4 regions of the Kitasatospora sp. NPDC096077 genome follow, and region 1 is predicted to be linked to each of the others. Evidence: riboswitches for the same ligand, from Rfam matches in the RefSeq annotation. Region 1 holds a riboswitch; each other region holds the start of a gene.
The links. Region 1 has a riboswitch for cyclic di-AMP ahead of ABTZ03_RS15435 (glycoside hydrolase family 16 protein). Riboswitches for the same ligand answer to the same signal wherever they lie in the genome.
Positions count from the first base shown of each region.

Region 2: it holds a riboswitch for cyclic di-AMP, as region 1 does, so the genes downstream of both, ABTZ03_RS11150 (M23 family metallopeptidase) here and ABTZ03_RS15435 (glycoside hydrolase family 16 protein) in region 1, are expected to answer to the same signal.
Region 3: it holds a riboswitch for cyclic di-AMP, as region 1 does, so the genes downstream of both, ABTZ03_RS12135 (transglycosylase family protein) here and ABTZ03_RS15435 (glycoside hydrolase family 16 protein) in region 1, are expected to answer to the same signal.
Region 4: it holds a riboswitch for cyclic di-AMP, as region 1 does, so the genes downstream of both, ABTZ03_RS28240 (NlpC/P60 family protein) here and ABTZ03_RS15435 (glycoside hydrolase family 16 protein) in region 1, are expected to answer to the same signal.

Region 1 is NZ_JBEOSV010000013.1:156,517-159,724, forward strand. It holds gene ABTZ03_RS15430 (esterase/lipase family protein) at 1-1,042, shown strand, start outside; cyclic di-AMP (ydaO/yuaA leader) riboswitch at 1,367-1,474, shown strand; gene ABTZ03_RS15435 (glycoside hydrolase family 16 protein) at 1,483-2,799, shown strand; gene ABTZ03_RS15440 (IclR family transcriptional regulator) at 2,962-3,208, opposite strand, start outside.
Region 2 is NZ_JBEOSV010000008.1:179,996-183,203, reverse strand. It holds gene ABTZ03_RS11155 (MFS transporter) at 1-1,042, opposite strand, end outside; cyclic di-AMP (ydaO/yuaA leader) riboswitch at 1,141-1,315, shown strand; gene ABTZ03_RS11150 (M23 family metallopeptidase) at 1,318-1,941, shown strand; gene ABTZ03_RS11145 (APC family permease) at 2,486-3,208, shown strand, end outside.
Region 3 is NZ_JBEOSV010000009.1:193,594-196,801, reverse strand. It holds gene ABTZ03_RS12140 (hypothetical protein) at 1-614, shown strand, start outside; cyclic di-AMP (ydaO/yuaA leader) riboswitch at 1,089-1,251, shown strand; gene ABTZ03_RS12135 (transglycosylase family protein) at 1,259-2,602, shown strand; gene ABTZ03_RS12130 (hypothetical protein) at 2,815-3,015, shown strand; gene ABTZ03_RS12125 (LacI family DNA-binding transcriptional regulator) at 3,113-3,208, opposite strand, start outside.
Region 4 is NZ_JBEOSV010000039.1:78,662-81,869, forward strand. It holds gene ABTZ03_RS28230 (NYN domain-containing protein) at 1-113, shown strand, start outside; gene ABTZ03_RS28235 (C40 family peptidase) at 313-1,347, shown strand; cyclic di-AMP (ydaO/yuaA leader) riboswitch at 1,684-1,840, shown strand; gene ABTZ03_RS28240 (NlpC/P60 family protein) at 1,851-2,975, shown strand.

The DNA of each region.
Region 1 (3,208 bases):
TGACCAGGACGGCGCCCGCCGCACCTACTTCGGCACCGGCGAGCCCTCCTCGGCACGCTTCCTGCTCTACTCGGCCACCGGCTGGGACGCCGGCGGCACCGGCACGCCCGTCCTGCTGGTCCACGGCGCCAACGACAACGCCGACCGGGCCTGGGCGAACCCGGGGGAGAGCGGCACCTGTGGGGCGTCCGCCTGCCCCTCCACCGGCCTGGCCCAGTACCTGGCCAGCACCGGCCGCCGGGTCTTCGCCGTCGGCTTCGCCCACAAGCAGGGCGACAACCTGCTCCAGGCCCAGGCCGTCGGCGACGCGCTCGCCCTGATCCGGGCCCGGCTCGGCGTCCCCCGGGTCGACGTGGTGGCCTGGAGCAAGGGCGAGGTGGCGGCCCGGGCGTACGTGTCCTCGGTGCGCCCGGCGCGGGGACAGGCGTACGCGGGCGACGTGCGCCGCCTGATCACCCTCGGCGGGCCGAACGGCGGGCTCGACTACGTCTACGCACACGGCTGGGACTTCGACCTGGCCACCTGGCCGGCCTGCGGGGGCACCGCCAACGCGCCCTCCCCGCACCTGTACATGACCTGTTACGGAACGTACACGGCGCAGCCCTGCCTCGGCGTGCTGCCGACCGGCGGCAGCGACTGCTACCCGGGCCAGCGCCAGCTGCTGGCCCGCTGGGACGCGACCTACGGGGTGGACACCACCGCCCAGGACTGGTGGACCACCTACTACGGCGGCCAGGGCTTCTACACCTCCGGCCAGGGCATCCAGGCGGCCGTCGACGCCGGCTCGCTGATCGCGCCGCTCCAGCGGGCCGGGATCCCGGCCTCGGTGCCCACCTACCTCCTCGCGGGCGGGTCGGCCGACATCCCGGGCGTGCTGAACGAGAACCGCGGACCTAGCGACGGCATCGTGTTCACCGCGAGCGCCCTGGACACCACCGGCATCGCGACGGTCGGCGGCACCCGGCTGCTCACCGGGCTCAACCACCTGGAGCTGGCCTGGGCGCCGGACGCCGAGGCCCAGGTCGCCGCCTGGCTCGGCTGAAGCTCCGGCCGTGCCCTTGGCCGAGCCCTTGGCTGATCCCTTCGCCGAGTCCCCGGTCGAACTTCGGTCGAGCCCTTGGGTGAGCCTCCGGGCACCGCCCGGGGATTGATCAACTCGCCGACCACGCAGCGTCGTTGATCGACACCACTGTGAGCTGTGCGACAACCGGCCGGATCCAGTTGTCCGTTCACGGACGGACTGCCTAGCCTGCAACGGTCGTCCGCCGTCGCGGACCCCGCCGCCGGGACGCCGAGTCCCGTCCACCCGCCGGCGGGCACTCGAGCACCACAGCGGACGGGAGCGGGGGAACCAAGGTCAGCGCCCGGCCCGTACGCACCAGCGTGCGGGCCGTGGCTAGGGGTGAAGCCGCTCCACAGGCGGCCGGGCAACTGCAGCCCGAATCCGACAGCTCACCTCGCAGGCGTCGCAGAGGACCCGCCATGCACCAGCCTGCCGGGCGCCGTCGCGCGCCCCGCCACGCCCGTCCCTCCCACCGCGGCCGTAACGCCGCCCTCGCCGCCACCGGCGCGATCGCGATCACCGGCGCCGGCCTGTTCGCGCTGCCGTCCGGCGCCCAGGCCGCCACCGCCCCGACCGTCACCCAGGACCGGCTCGCCCCCGCCGCCATGGTCGCCGGCCAGGCCACCACCGCTTCGCTGGCCCTGCACTCCTCGTCCTGCGTCACCGCGAAGACCGTCGGCGTCGGCGTCCGCGACGCCCGCGGCACCAACCTGGACTTCCCGGGCAACGCGAGCAACGTGCAGATATGCCCGAGCGGGTTCAGCTTCACCAGCGGCGCGCGCACCCTGCCCGCCGGGACGTACAATCAGTTCGGCTTCTGGCAGGACCTCGGCGGCGCCTGGCACAACCTGCCCTCGCAGCAGCTGGTGGTCTCCCGCGCCGGTACCGCGACGCCGACCCCGACCCCGGCGCCGACCCCGACCGCCAAGCCGTCCCCGACCCCGGTCCCGACCACCGCCCCCACCGCGCAGCCCTCCCCGAGCGTCACCCCGACCCCGACCCCGAGCGCCACCGCGACCCCGAGCACCCCGGCGCCGTCCTCCCCGATCGCCGGCAAGTCGCTGACCTGGTCCGACGAGTTCAACGGCCCGATCGCCTGGGGCCAGCGCTGGGTCGGTGACAAGAGCACCGCGTACAAGTACGGCAACCACAACCCGGGCGACAACAAGCTCGACTGGCTGAACAAGAACAACGTCACCGTCGCGAACGGCGTCGCCACCTTCACCGCCACCCCGGGCGGGCCCGCCCTGGAGAACGGCCAGCAGTCCTGGAACACCGGTTTCCTGACCACCGAGGGCTCCGCGGAGGGCTTCCAGGTCAAGACCGGCGACTACGCCGAGGCCCGGGTCAAGATGCCCTCCGTGGCCGGCGCCTGGCCCGCCCTGTGGACCTGGAAGAACGGCAACGGGGAGATCGACTCCTTCGAGTACCACCCGGACAACCCGAACCTGCTGGAGCTGACCAACCACGTCAACCCCAGCAACCCGGAGTACTACACCGACGCCAAGGCCGTCGCCGCGGACCAGTGGGTGACCATCGGCACCTACTACGGCGCCAACTCGGTGGACTGGTACGTCAACGGCGTCAAGGTGTACTCGGACAACAAGGGCGTGGGCGCCAACTTCTCGGCGTACCTGATCCTCAACCTCTCGGTGAGCGCCGGAAAGTACCACCCGGCGCCGCAGGGGAACACCCCGATCAGCTTCTCCGCCGACTACGTGCGCGTCTACCGCTAGGCCGTCGCGTAGGCCGTCGAGGCCAGCCGACCCCCAGGACCAGCCGCTCTCAGGAACCGGCAGCCTCCCGACCTCCCCGAGGTCGGGCGGCTGCCGGTTCTTGCGTCTCCACCCGTGCTGTGCAGATGAATTGACGGGGCATCACGTCAGTGGACCCGGAGGTCAGGGCGCCAGGACCTGCCCGAGCCGGGCCGCGATCTGGTGCATCACCGGTACCAGCGCGGACTCCCCCGCCTGCTCCTCCAGGGCCCGGATCCGGGCCTCCGGGCCGGACACCGACAACGCGGTGGGTGTCGGCGCGCCGGGCACCGCGAGCGCGATGCAGCGGACGCCGATCTCCTGCTCCTGGTCGTCGACCACGTACCCGCGCTCGCGCGCCTCGGCGAGCTGGTCCATCAGCTGCTGCGGG
Region 2 (3,208 bases), on a different contig from region 1:
CGGCGGTGAACAGTCGGGAGGAGAACAGCCCGAGCGGCAGCATCGGGTCGGGCGCCCGCCGCTCCACGGCCACGAAGGCCGCGCCCAGCAGCAGACCGGCCACGCCGGTGACCCAGACGGCGGGGGACAGGCCCTCCCCGGCGGCGGTGAGCGCGTAGGTGATCGCGCCGAGGGCGAGGGCGGCGAGCAGGGCGCCGGGCACGTCGAAGCGGCCGGCGGCGGACTCGTCCCGGCTCTCCGGGACGTAACGGGAGGTCACCGCGATCACGGCGGCGGCCAGCGGCAGGTTCAGCAGGAAGATCCAGCGCCAGCCGGGGCCGTCCACCAGCCAGCCGCCGAGGAAGGGGCCGACGGCCGCCGACACCCCGCCGAGGCCGGACCACAGGCCGACCGCGGCCGAGCGGTCGTCCGGGTGGAAGACGGCCTGGAGCATCGCGAGCGAGCCCGGGGTGAGCAGCGCCCCGCCGATGCCCTGGACGGCGCGGGCGGCGATCAGCACGTGGATGGTCGGGGCGGCGGCGCAGGCCGCCGAGGCGGCGGCGAACCAGACCACGCCGATTAGGAAGACCCGGCGCCGCCCGTAGCGGTCGCCGAGGGCGCCGCCGAGCAGGATCAGGCCCGCCAGGGTGAGCAGGTAGGCGTTCAGGGTCCATTGCAGGGAGGCGAGGGTGGCGCCGAGGTCGGCGCCGATCCGGGGCAGGGCGACGTTCACCACGGTGCCGTCGAGCATCGCCATGCTGGAGCCGAGCACCGTTGCGAGGAGGACCCAGCGACCCTGTGCGCTGCCCAGGCGCAGGGTGCCGGCGTGAGAGGTGGCCACGGGTCGAATCCTGTGCCCACGGGGGTGTACGTGACAAGGGTCACCGGGCGGTGTGTCGGCCGGTGACGGTGGGTGGTCCTCCGGTCGCGCGGTGCCGCGCCGGTCGGCGCAGGGTCGTGGATCAGTGGCTCCGGGTGAACGGATCGTGCACGGACCGTACGGCGGATCATGCGGAGGGTTACCGCGGGGGCGGGATCGGCCGCCGTTTCGAGAGATCGACATTGCTTCACCCGAACGGATGAGTTTTAGTTCAGCGACCGCCCGGCCAGCCCGGACGGATCCGCCGGGTGGAACGCCGAGTCCTGCCGCTGCCGGGTGGCTCGCAACGAACTCTGTACGGCAGGAGCGGGGGACCCACAGGTAAGTCGCCGGACCGGAGTTCGCGCTTTCACAGCGCGGACCACCAGGACCGGCTCGGGGTGAAGCCGCGCATGCGGCCGGGCAACTCCAGCCCGAACCCGACAGCTCACCTCGCAGGCGTCGGAGAGGAAAATTCCATGCCTGCACAGGCTCGTCGTATCGCCCTGCCCCGTGCCGCCCGCATCGGCATCGCCGCCGCCGTCACCGGCGTCTCGTTCGTCCTGCCGCTCGTGACCGCGATGAACGCCCAGGCGACCAGCACCCCGGCCGCCGTCGTCGTGGCCGCCCCGGCCGCTGTCGCCGCCGCCCCGGCCGCCGCTGCTCCGGCCGCGGTCGTCCCGGCCGCCGTCACCTCCGGCTACGTCGCCCCGCTCGCCGCCCCGGTGCTGGGCGAGGCCTACGGGGTGGCGGGCGCCATGTGGGCCTCCGGCCACCACACCGGCCAGGACTTCGTCTGCTCCACCGGCACCCCGCTGCGCGCCGTCGCCAACGGGGTCGTGGTGAAGGCCGCCTACGACGGCGCCTACGGCAACGAGGTCGAGCTCAAGCTCGCCGACGGCAAGTACGCGCAGTACGCGCACCTCTCTTCGATCGGCGTGAAGGTCGGTCAGTCCGTCGCCACCGGTCAGCAGATCGGCTACTCCGGTGCGACCGGCAATGTGACCGGCCCGCACCTGCACTTCGAGGTCCGGACCGGTCCGGACTACGGCTCGGACATCAACCCGGTCAGCTACCTGCGCGCGCACGGCGTCGCGCTCTGAACCACCGGCTCCCGCCGGGATTCCTGAACCACCGCTGGTGCGGGGCGAATCGACCACCCGGGATGGTCATGTCGGGTGACCGCTCGACCGGGTGATCGCCGCACCGGTGGATCTGGTCTTGTCCGGCCGATCTTGCCGGGCGCGCGACGCCGGGCATCCCGCCTGGACGCACGCCCGAATCGTCCAAGTACGTCCAGTACGAGGCCGACTCGGGCGCACGCCCAGCCGGGCGCCCAACGCCGCGCGCTGATCCGCCAAGATCGGCCGGACAAGACCTGGGCGCGGGTCACGCCCACGGCCGGCCCCGGCCGTACGAGAACTCTCGTGCGGCCGGGGCCGGCTACCGTCGTGTCCGGAGTCCTCGTCGGCTCCGGCGTCCCCGGCGCTCCCGGGCCGCGTTCGACGGCTCGAACATGGCGTCAACTCCGCAGGTTCTTCGGATGATCTGTGGTTCCGTGGGCCGTGCCCCGCCGCGCGATCCTGTCCGCAGTCAGCGCCCGGCCGGTCCGACGGGCGGGCGCGCCCGGGTGGACGAGGAGGCCGGATGACCGTCCGGAGCGGGGACGCGGTCGGGCCGCGGGTCGGGTCGGACGGGGTCGACCGGCTGAAGGCGGACTCGGTCGGTCTGCCGGGCGTGGTGTTCATGGCGGTCGCCACCGCCGCCCCGATCACCGCGATGACCGGGAACCTGCCGATCATCATCGGGCAGGGCAACGGGGCCGGGGCGCCCGCCGCGTACGTCCTGGCGACCGTGGTGCTCACGGTCTTCTCGGTCGGGTACGTGGCGATGGCCCGGCACATCACGGCCGCCGGGGCGTTCTACGGGTACGTCTCGCACGGGCTGGGCCGGGTGGCCGGGATGGCGTCGGGGCTGCTCGCGCTGCTGGCGTACATCGTCTTCGAGGCCTCGGTCATCGGCTTCTTCGCCTACTCGCTGCGCGGGCTGGTCCGTTCGCAGGCGGGCGTGGACCTCGACTGGGGCTGGTACGCACTGGTCGGGCTGACGGTGATCGGGGTGACGGCCTGGTTCGACCTGCATCTGACGGCGAAGGTGCTCGGGGTGGCGCTGCTGCTGGAGATCGCGGTGCTGGGCGCGGTCTCGCTGGCCGTGCTGGCCGCCGGCGGCGGGCCGGACGGGATCGTGCTCGGGGCCGTGAGTCCGCTGAACGGGCTGAAGGGAGTGGGGAGTTCGGGCACGGCGGCGGCCGGGGTGGGGCTGGTCTTCGCGTTCTGCTCCTGGGTGGGCTTCGAGTCGACCGCGATGTAC
Region 3 (3,208 bases), on a different contig from region 1:
CCGGTCCGCACGACTTCCTGACCGGGCTTCACGCCCTCGCCGCCGAGTACGGCGCGACCGTCACGGACACCCTGGGCCCGCACCCGCTGCTCGCCGAGGCCGTCCACGTACGACTGTCCGAGGCCGGGCTGGCCCGGGCCGACCGGGCCCGGCTGTTCGCCATCGCGACCGCCGCGGACGGCGTGGTCCTTACCACCGTCGGCGGCGAGGAGGCGGCCGCCGCGGCCGGGATCACCGGCGTGCTGCTGGCCGCCCGGCTGGCCGTCCCGGTCGTCGCCGCGGCGCTCGACGTGCCCGGCTCGGTCGCCGGGGCCGTCAACCACCTCAAGGAGACCGGCTCCCAGCGTCCGGCGCTGGCCCCGCTGGTGATCGGCCCGGAGGCGGACTCCGAGCTGCTCGCCACGGCCGCCGAGGAGACCGGCTGCCCGTCGGCCGCGCCGCTGGGCGCCTACTCGGCCGTCGGCCAGCTGATCGCCTCCACCTACCTGGCCGCCCTGCCGACGCCGACGGCCGAGGAGCTGGCCGAGGCCGAGGCGGAGGCCGCCACCACCGTCGGCGCCGGGGAGGGCTCCCGGCGGGCCCACGCGGCCGCCGAGGGGCCCGTGGAGGGCTGACGGAGGCCCGTCCGCGCACCCGCGACGGCGTCGCGGCCACCCCACACCACCGAAGGGCCCGGAACGATCGCGTTCCGGGCCCTTCCGGCGTGCGCGGATTGCCCCGCAGGAGAGTTAAGCGGTCAATGCGGCGCAATGTCCGTTTCCGGCGCCTTTGTCGATGAATAGCCCGCGCGCTGTCGCGCCCGCGCTCCGCCGTCGCTCCCCAGGTTCCACCGCACGCCCCCATTGCGCTTCAACACTCCGTCACTTCACTTCTGAGGCGGAGCCAGTTATGAGAATCCAGCGCGACATTGCCGGTAAATGATCAATTTCGATCATGAATTACGGCCCATTTGGCATTCCACACTAAACCGTGATGCGCATCACAGGTATTTGCAGTTTGAACTTAAGTCTGCTTAACGTGCTCCCCGTTCGTGACCACACGGACCCAGTTCATCCGCGACGCCGAGTCCTGCCGTCGGATGTCCTGGCAGCGCGAAAACGCATCACGGCAGGAGCGGGGGAACCACAGGTAAGTCGCCCCGGACCATTTCCCGGAAACGGTCCAGGGCTAGGGGTGAAGCCGCGCAGAAGCGCGGCCGGGCAACTCCAGCCCGAATCCGACAGCTCACCTCGCAGGCGTGGGAGAGGACCGCGTCTTCATGCTGCCTTCCAACGGCAACCGCCTGTCCAGCCGCACCCGTCGCGTCATCGCCGCCCTCGGCGTCGCCGGCGTCGGCCTCACCGTCCCCTGCCTCACCACCGGCACCGCCAACGCCGCCCCGGTCTCCACCTGGGACAAGGTCGCCCAGTGCGAGAGCACCGGCAACTGGAGCATCAACACCGGCAACGGCTTCTACGGCGGCCTGCAGTTCACCTCCAGCACCTGGGCCGCCTTCGGCGGCACCGCCTACGCCCCGCAGGCCAACCAGGCCACCAAGGACCAGCAGATCGCCGTCGCCGAGAAGGTCCTCGCCTCGCAGGGCCCCGGCGCCTGGCCGGTCTGCTCGGTCCAGGCCGGGCTGACCAAGGGCGGCGCCGCGGCGTCCGTCGACACCTCGGCCGGCGCCTCCACCGGTGCCGCCGCCGGTGCCACCAGCAAGCCCGCCGCCAAGCCCGCCCAGGGCGGCTCCCAGGCCGCGAAGCCCGCCAAGCCGGCCGCGCCCGCCCAGGACCAGGCCCAGGCCTCCGGTGACTCCGCGTCCGCCACCCCGTCCACCGGATCCGCCGACAGCACCTGGGCCCAGAAGCGCCAGGCGCAGGCCCAGGCCGGCGGCTACACCGTCGTCGACGGCGACTGGCTGTCCACGATCGCCGACAAGCACAACGTCCAGGGCGGCTGGCAGCGGCTCTACGAGCTCAACCGCGGCACCCTGACCGAGGGTCCGGACACCATCTACCCGGGTCAGCAGCTGACCTTCGGTGACGGCGGCGCGGCCCAGGCCGGCCAGGCCTCCGGCACCGCCAAGTCCGGCTCCGACTTCACCTGGTTCGACCGCTCGCAGAAGTCCGGCCAGGCCTCGAACGGCGGTGCCGTGAACGCCAAGCCGATCGACCAGAGCAAGCCGTCCACCTCGAAGCCGGCCAAGCCCGCCGCCAAGCCGGCTCCCCAGACCCAGACCCAGACCCCGGCCCCGGCCGCCACCGGCAGCATGGCCGCCGCGGTCTCCTTCGCCCAGTCGAAGGTCGGCCAGGCGTACGTCTACGGCGGCACCGGCAACGGCGGTTGGGACTGCTCCGGCCTGACCCAGGCCGCGCTGCGCGCCGCGGGCATCAGCGTCCCGCGCGTCGCCGCCGACCAGGCCGCCGCCAGCACCCACGTCTCGCTGGACAGCCTGCAGCCGGGCGACCTGCTGTTCTGGTCGAACAACGGCCAGGACTCCGGCGTCTACCACGTCGCCATCTACATCGGCAACGGCCAGTACGTCGAGGCCGCCAACCCGAGCTCGGGCGTCCGTCTCCAGACCGTCGCCAACTGGGCCCCGGACTTCGCCGGCCGGGTCTGAGCCCGAGGTCGGCGTGCGGCCGACAGCCGACGGATGACGACTGACAGCTGACGGATTTCATCGACTGTCGGTCGTCAGCCGTCCACCGACCGCCCCGGGAAGAGTCTGGTCGCTCTCCCCGGGGCTTCGGCGTACCCGGGAGACCGGCCTCCGCATGGTCAAACCCCGCCCCGGCAGGCATGCTGCTGCTCTGCACCCGAGGAGGAGTCACCATGGCCCAGGTCACCATCACCCTCGACGCGAACCTCGCGATCGACGCGATGCTGCTCTCCGGCACCAAGAACCCCCAGGACGCCGTCGAGCTGGTGGTCCGCGACTACCTGGCCCGCGGCCGCCGCACCGGGACCCGGACCGGCGACGCCGCCGACGGCCACCGGGTCAGCACCGACCGCCCGACCGCCCAGGAGGGCTGACCCGGGCCGCCCAGGAGGGCTGAGCCGGACCGCACGCGAACGGGCCCCGGAAGGCAACCGCCCTCCGGGGCCCGTCAGTTGACGCGACCCACCAGCCTCAGCGCGCGCAGGCCCCGGTGGACCCCCGCATCACCAGCTCCGGCTGGAACATGAACTCCCCGCGCTGGGCGGCGTTCCCGCCGACCTCCTCCAG
Region 4 (3,208 bases), on a different contig from region 1:
GCCGTCCGGTGGTGGTGGTGTCCACCGACCGGGAGGTCGCGGAGGGCGTGCGGAAGGCGGGCGCGCGCCCGGTGGCCTCGGTGCTGCTGCTGAACCGGCTGGCCCGGCCCTGACCGGGGCCGGAGGGCGTGACGGCAGCTCAGTGCGGTGACCGCGGGGGTGTGCGGATCCGGTGAAGCCCGTGGGGGAACCGGAGTTCACGCCTTCGGGGGAGTGGCAAAACGGATAGATCTTCACTAGGGTCTGGCGTCAAACCTATTTTCCGGAATCTCACCTGATCAGGTGAGTCCGATGGAAGAAGGAGCCGGTCCCTTGGCCTCCCACCGCCGTCCCAAGCAGCCGAGCCGCGCGCGGGTCTCCGTGCTCACCGCGGCCGCTGCGACCGCGGTCGCCCTCTCCGCCCAGGTGGCCGCGCACGCCGCGCCGCAGCCGAACAAGTCGGACGTCAAGGCGCAGATCGACCAGCTCCAGCAGGAGCAGGAGCAGGCGGCCGAGAAGTACAACGGCGCCAAGGAGCGGGCCGACCAGCTCCGCAAGCAGGCCGACCAGCTGCAGGACCAGGTGGCCCGCAGCCAGGACCAGATGAGCCAGCTGCAGGTGGGCCTGGCCCAGGTCGCGGGCGAGCAGTACCGCACCGGCGGCATCGACCCCTCCGTCCAGCTGATGCTCTCCTCCGACCCGTCCGGCTACCTGGAGAAGGCGTCCAGCGTCCAGCAGGCCAGCGCCAGCCAGACCGAGGCGCTCAAGGGCCTGCTCGACCAGCAGCGCCGGCTGGACCAGGAGAAGGCCGAGGCGGCCGCCGTGCTGGCCTCGCTGGACTCCACCACCAAGGACCTGAACCAGGCCAAGTCGGACGTCAACACCAAGCTGAAGTCCGCCCAGGACCTGCTGAACTCGCTCAGCGCCGCCGACCGGGCCGCGCTGCGGGCCCAGCAGCAGCAGGACGACCGCGCCTCGCGCGGCAGCGACCGGGTCGACCTGAGCAACCTGCCGCCGGCCAGCGGCTACGCGGCGGTGGCCGTGGCGAAGGCGATGAGCAAGCAGGGCTCGCCGTACGTGTGGGGCGCCACCGGGTCGAGCACCTTCGACTGCTCCGGCCTGATGGTCTGGGCGTACGGCCAGGCCGGCGTCTCGCTGCCGCGGACCTCGCAGGAGCAGGGCCACATCGGGACCGCCGTCACGCTGGCCACGGCCCAGCCGGGCGACCTGGTGATCTACGGCGGGGACATGCACCACGTGGCGATGTACATCGGCAACGGCATGGTGGTCCACGCGCCGCACACCGGTGACGTGGTGAAGGTGATGAAGGCCGACGCGATGTCGATCAACACCATCCGCCGGATCTGACGGAACGACACGCCGCGAGCCCCGTTCCGGCCCTGTGATCCGCGCCACCCTCCGATCGGGGGTGGCGCTTCGGGTTGGCCCGTTCAGTGGTCGAGCGATGAGACCTGATCAGCTTTGCGTACGGCGGCGATCACGATCAGTCATTTTCACAAAAGAACCTGGGTAATCTTCCGTCTTTTTTCTGACAAGGATTTGAACGGATCACGGTTCAGTTACTAGGGTCGTGCTCCGAACCACCGCACTGTCGATCACCCAGCCTGGGTGGCGGCGGTGGTTACCGCCGAGTTCGCGAAACAGCGGGGCAGGTCGAAGCGACTGCCCGACAGGGGAGCCCAGTAGTCGGGGGCGCTGCGGAGCGGAGCCGGGGAACCACACGTTCCTCCGGGGTGAATCGGCGCCAGGTCGGCCGCGGTAGTGGCCGGTGAGGCGTCGTAGGGCATGCTTCCGGCCCGAACCCGTCAGCTCACCCGGTAGGCGGACGTAGGAAGAAGGAGTCCGCCTTCGTGGCGTCCCATCGTCGTCCCAAGCCCGCCAGCCGCGCTCGTGTCTCGATCCTCACCGGCGTCGCCGCAGCGGCCGTCGCCCTCTCCGCGCAGTCCGGCGCGCACGCCGACCCGCAGCCGACCAAGGACCAGGTCAAGGAGCAGGTCGACCAGCTCAACGAGCAGGCCGAGCAGGCGACCGAGAAGTACAACGCCGCCCAGGAGAAGCAGCAGGAGCTGGAGAAGCAGGTCTCCGGCTTGCAGGACCAGGTGGCCCGGCAGCAGTCGCAGGTGACCGACCTGCAGGGCGGCCTCGCGGAGATCGCGGGCGAGCAGTACCGCAACGGGGGCATATCCCCGACCGTCCAGCTGATGTTCTCCTCCAGCCCGGACAACTTCCTGAACCAGGCCGGTGCGCTCAACCAGGCCGGCAGCACCCAGAAGAACCAGCTGAAGCAGCTCCAGGAGCAGCAGCGCAAGCTGGACCAGGACCGCACCGAGGCCCAGGGCAAGCTCGCCGAGCTGGAGTCCACCACCACGCAGCTGAAGGCCTCCAAGGACGAGGTCCAGAACAAGCTGAAGGCGGCCCAGGACCTGCTCAACACGCTGACCGAGCAGGAGCGCCAGGCCCTCAAGGCGGCCGAGGACAAGGCCGCCGCCGACGCCAAGGCCAAGGCGGACGCCGCCGCGAAGGCCTCCCAGCAGTCGGCCCCGGACCGCGCCTCGCGCGACAACAGCCGCAGCGACCTCGGCTCGGGCTCGACGTCCGCGCCGGTCAAGGTCGCCCCGGGCAGCTCGCACGGTGCCGCCGCACTGGCCGCCGCCGCCTCCAAGGTCGGCAGCCCGTACGTTTGGGGCGCCACCGGCCCCGGCTCCTTCGACTGCTCCGGCCTGATGGTCTGGGCGTTCAACCAGGCCGGCGTGTCGCTGCCGCGCACCTCGCAGGAGCAGGCCGGCGCCGGCACCCGGATCGGCTCGGACATCTCCCAGGCCCAGCCCGGCGACATGCTGATCTTCTACGGGGACGCCCACCACGTCGGCATCTACGCCGGTAACGGCCAGGTGCTGCACGCTCCCAAGCCGGGCGCCTCGGTCCGCTACGAGGCCGTCTCCAACATGCCGCTGGCTTCCATCGTTCGGGTCTGATCCGGACTCCGCCAGAACGCCGGCCAGGCTTTCCCGGGCCCGGTCCTCCGCCACGGAGGGCCGGGCCTGCGGCTTTTCCGGCGACTCGGTCGGATGTCCGAATAGGGGTCAAATATTCGGGCCGGGAGGGGTTTGGACTCACTTGCCCGGACTCGCTAACCTCTGCCACCGGACTCCCGCTCGACGGCCGCCCATCGGGGCGCGGCCGCGGGGCCGCGCCGCAGGACTGGAGC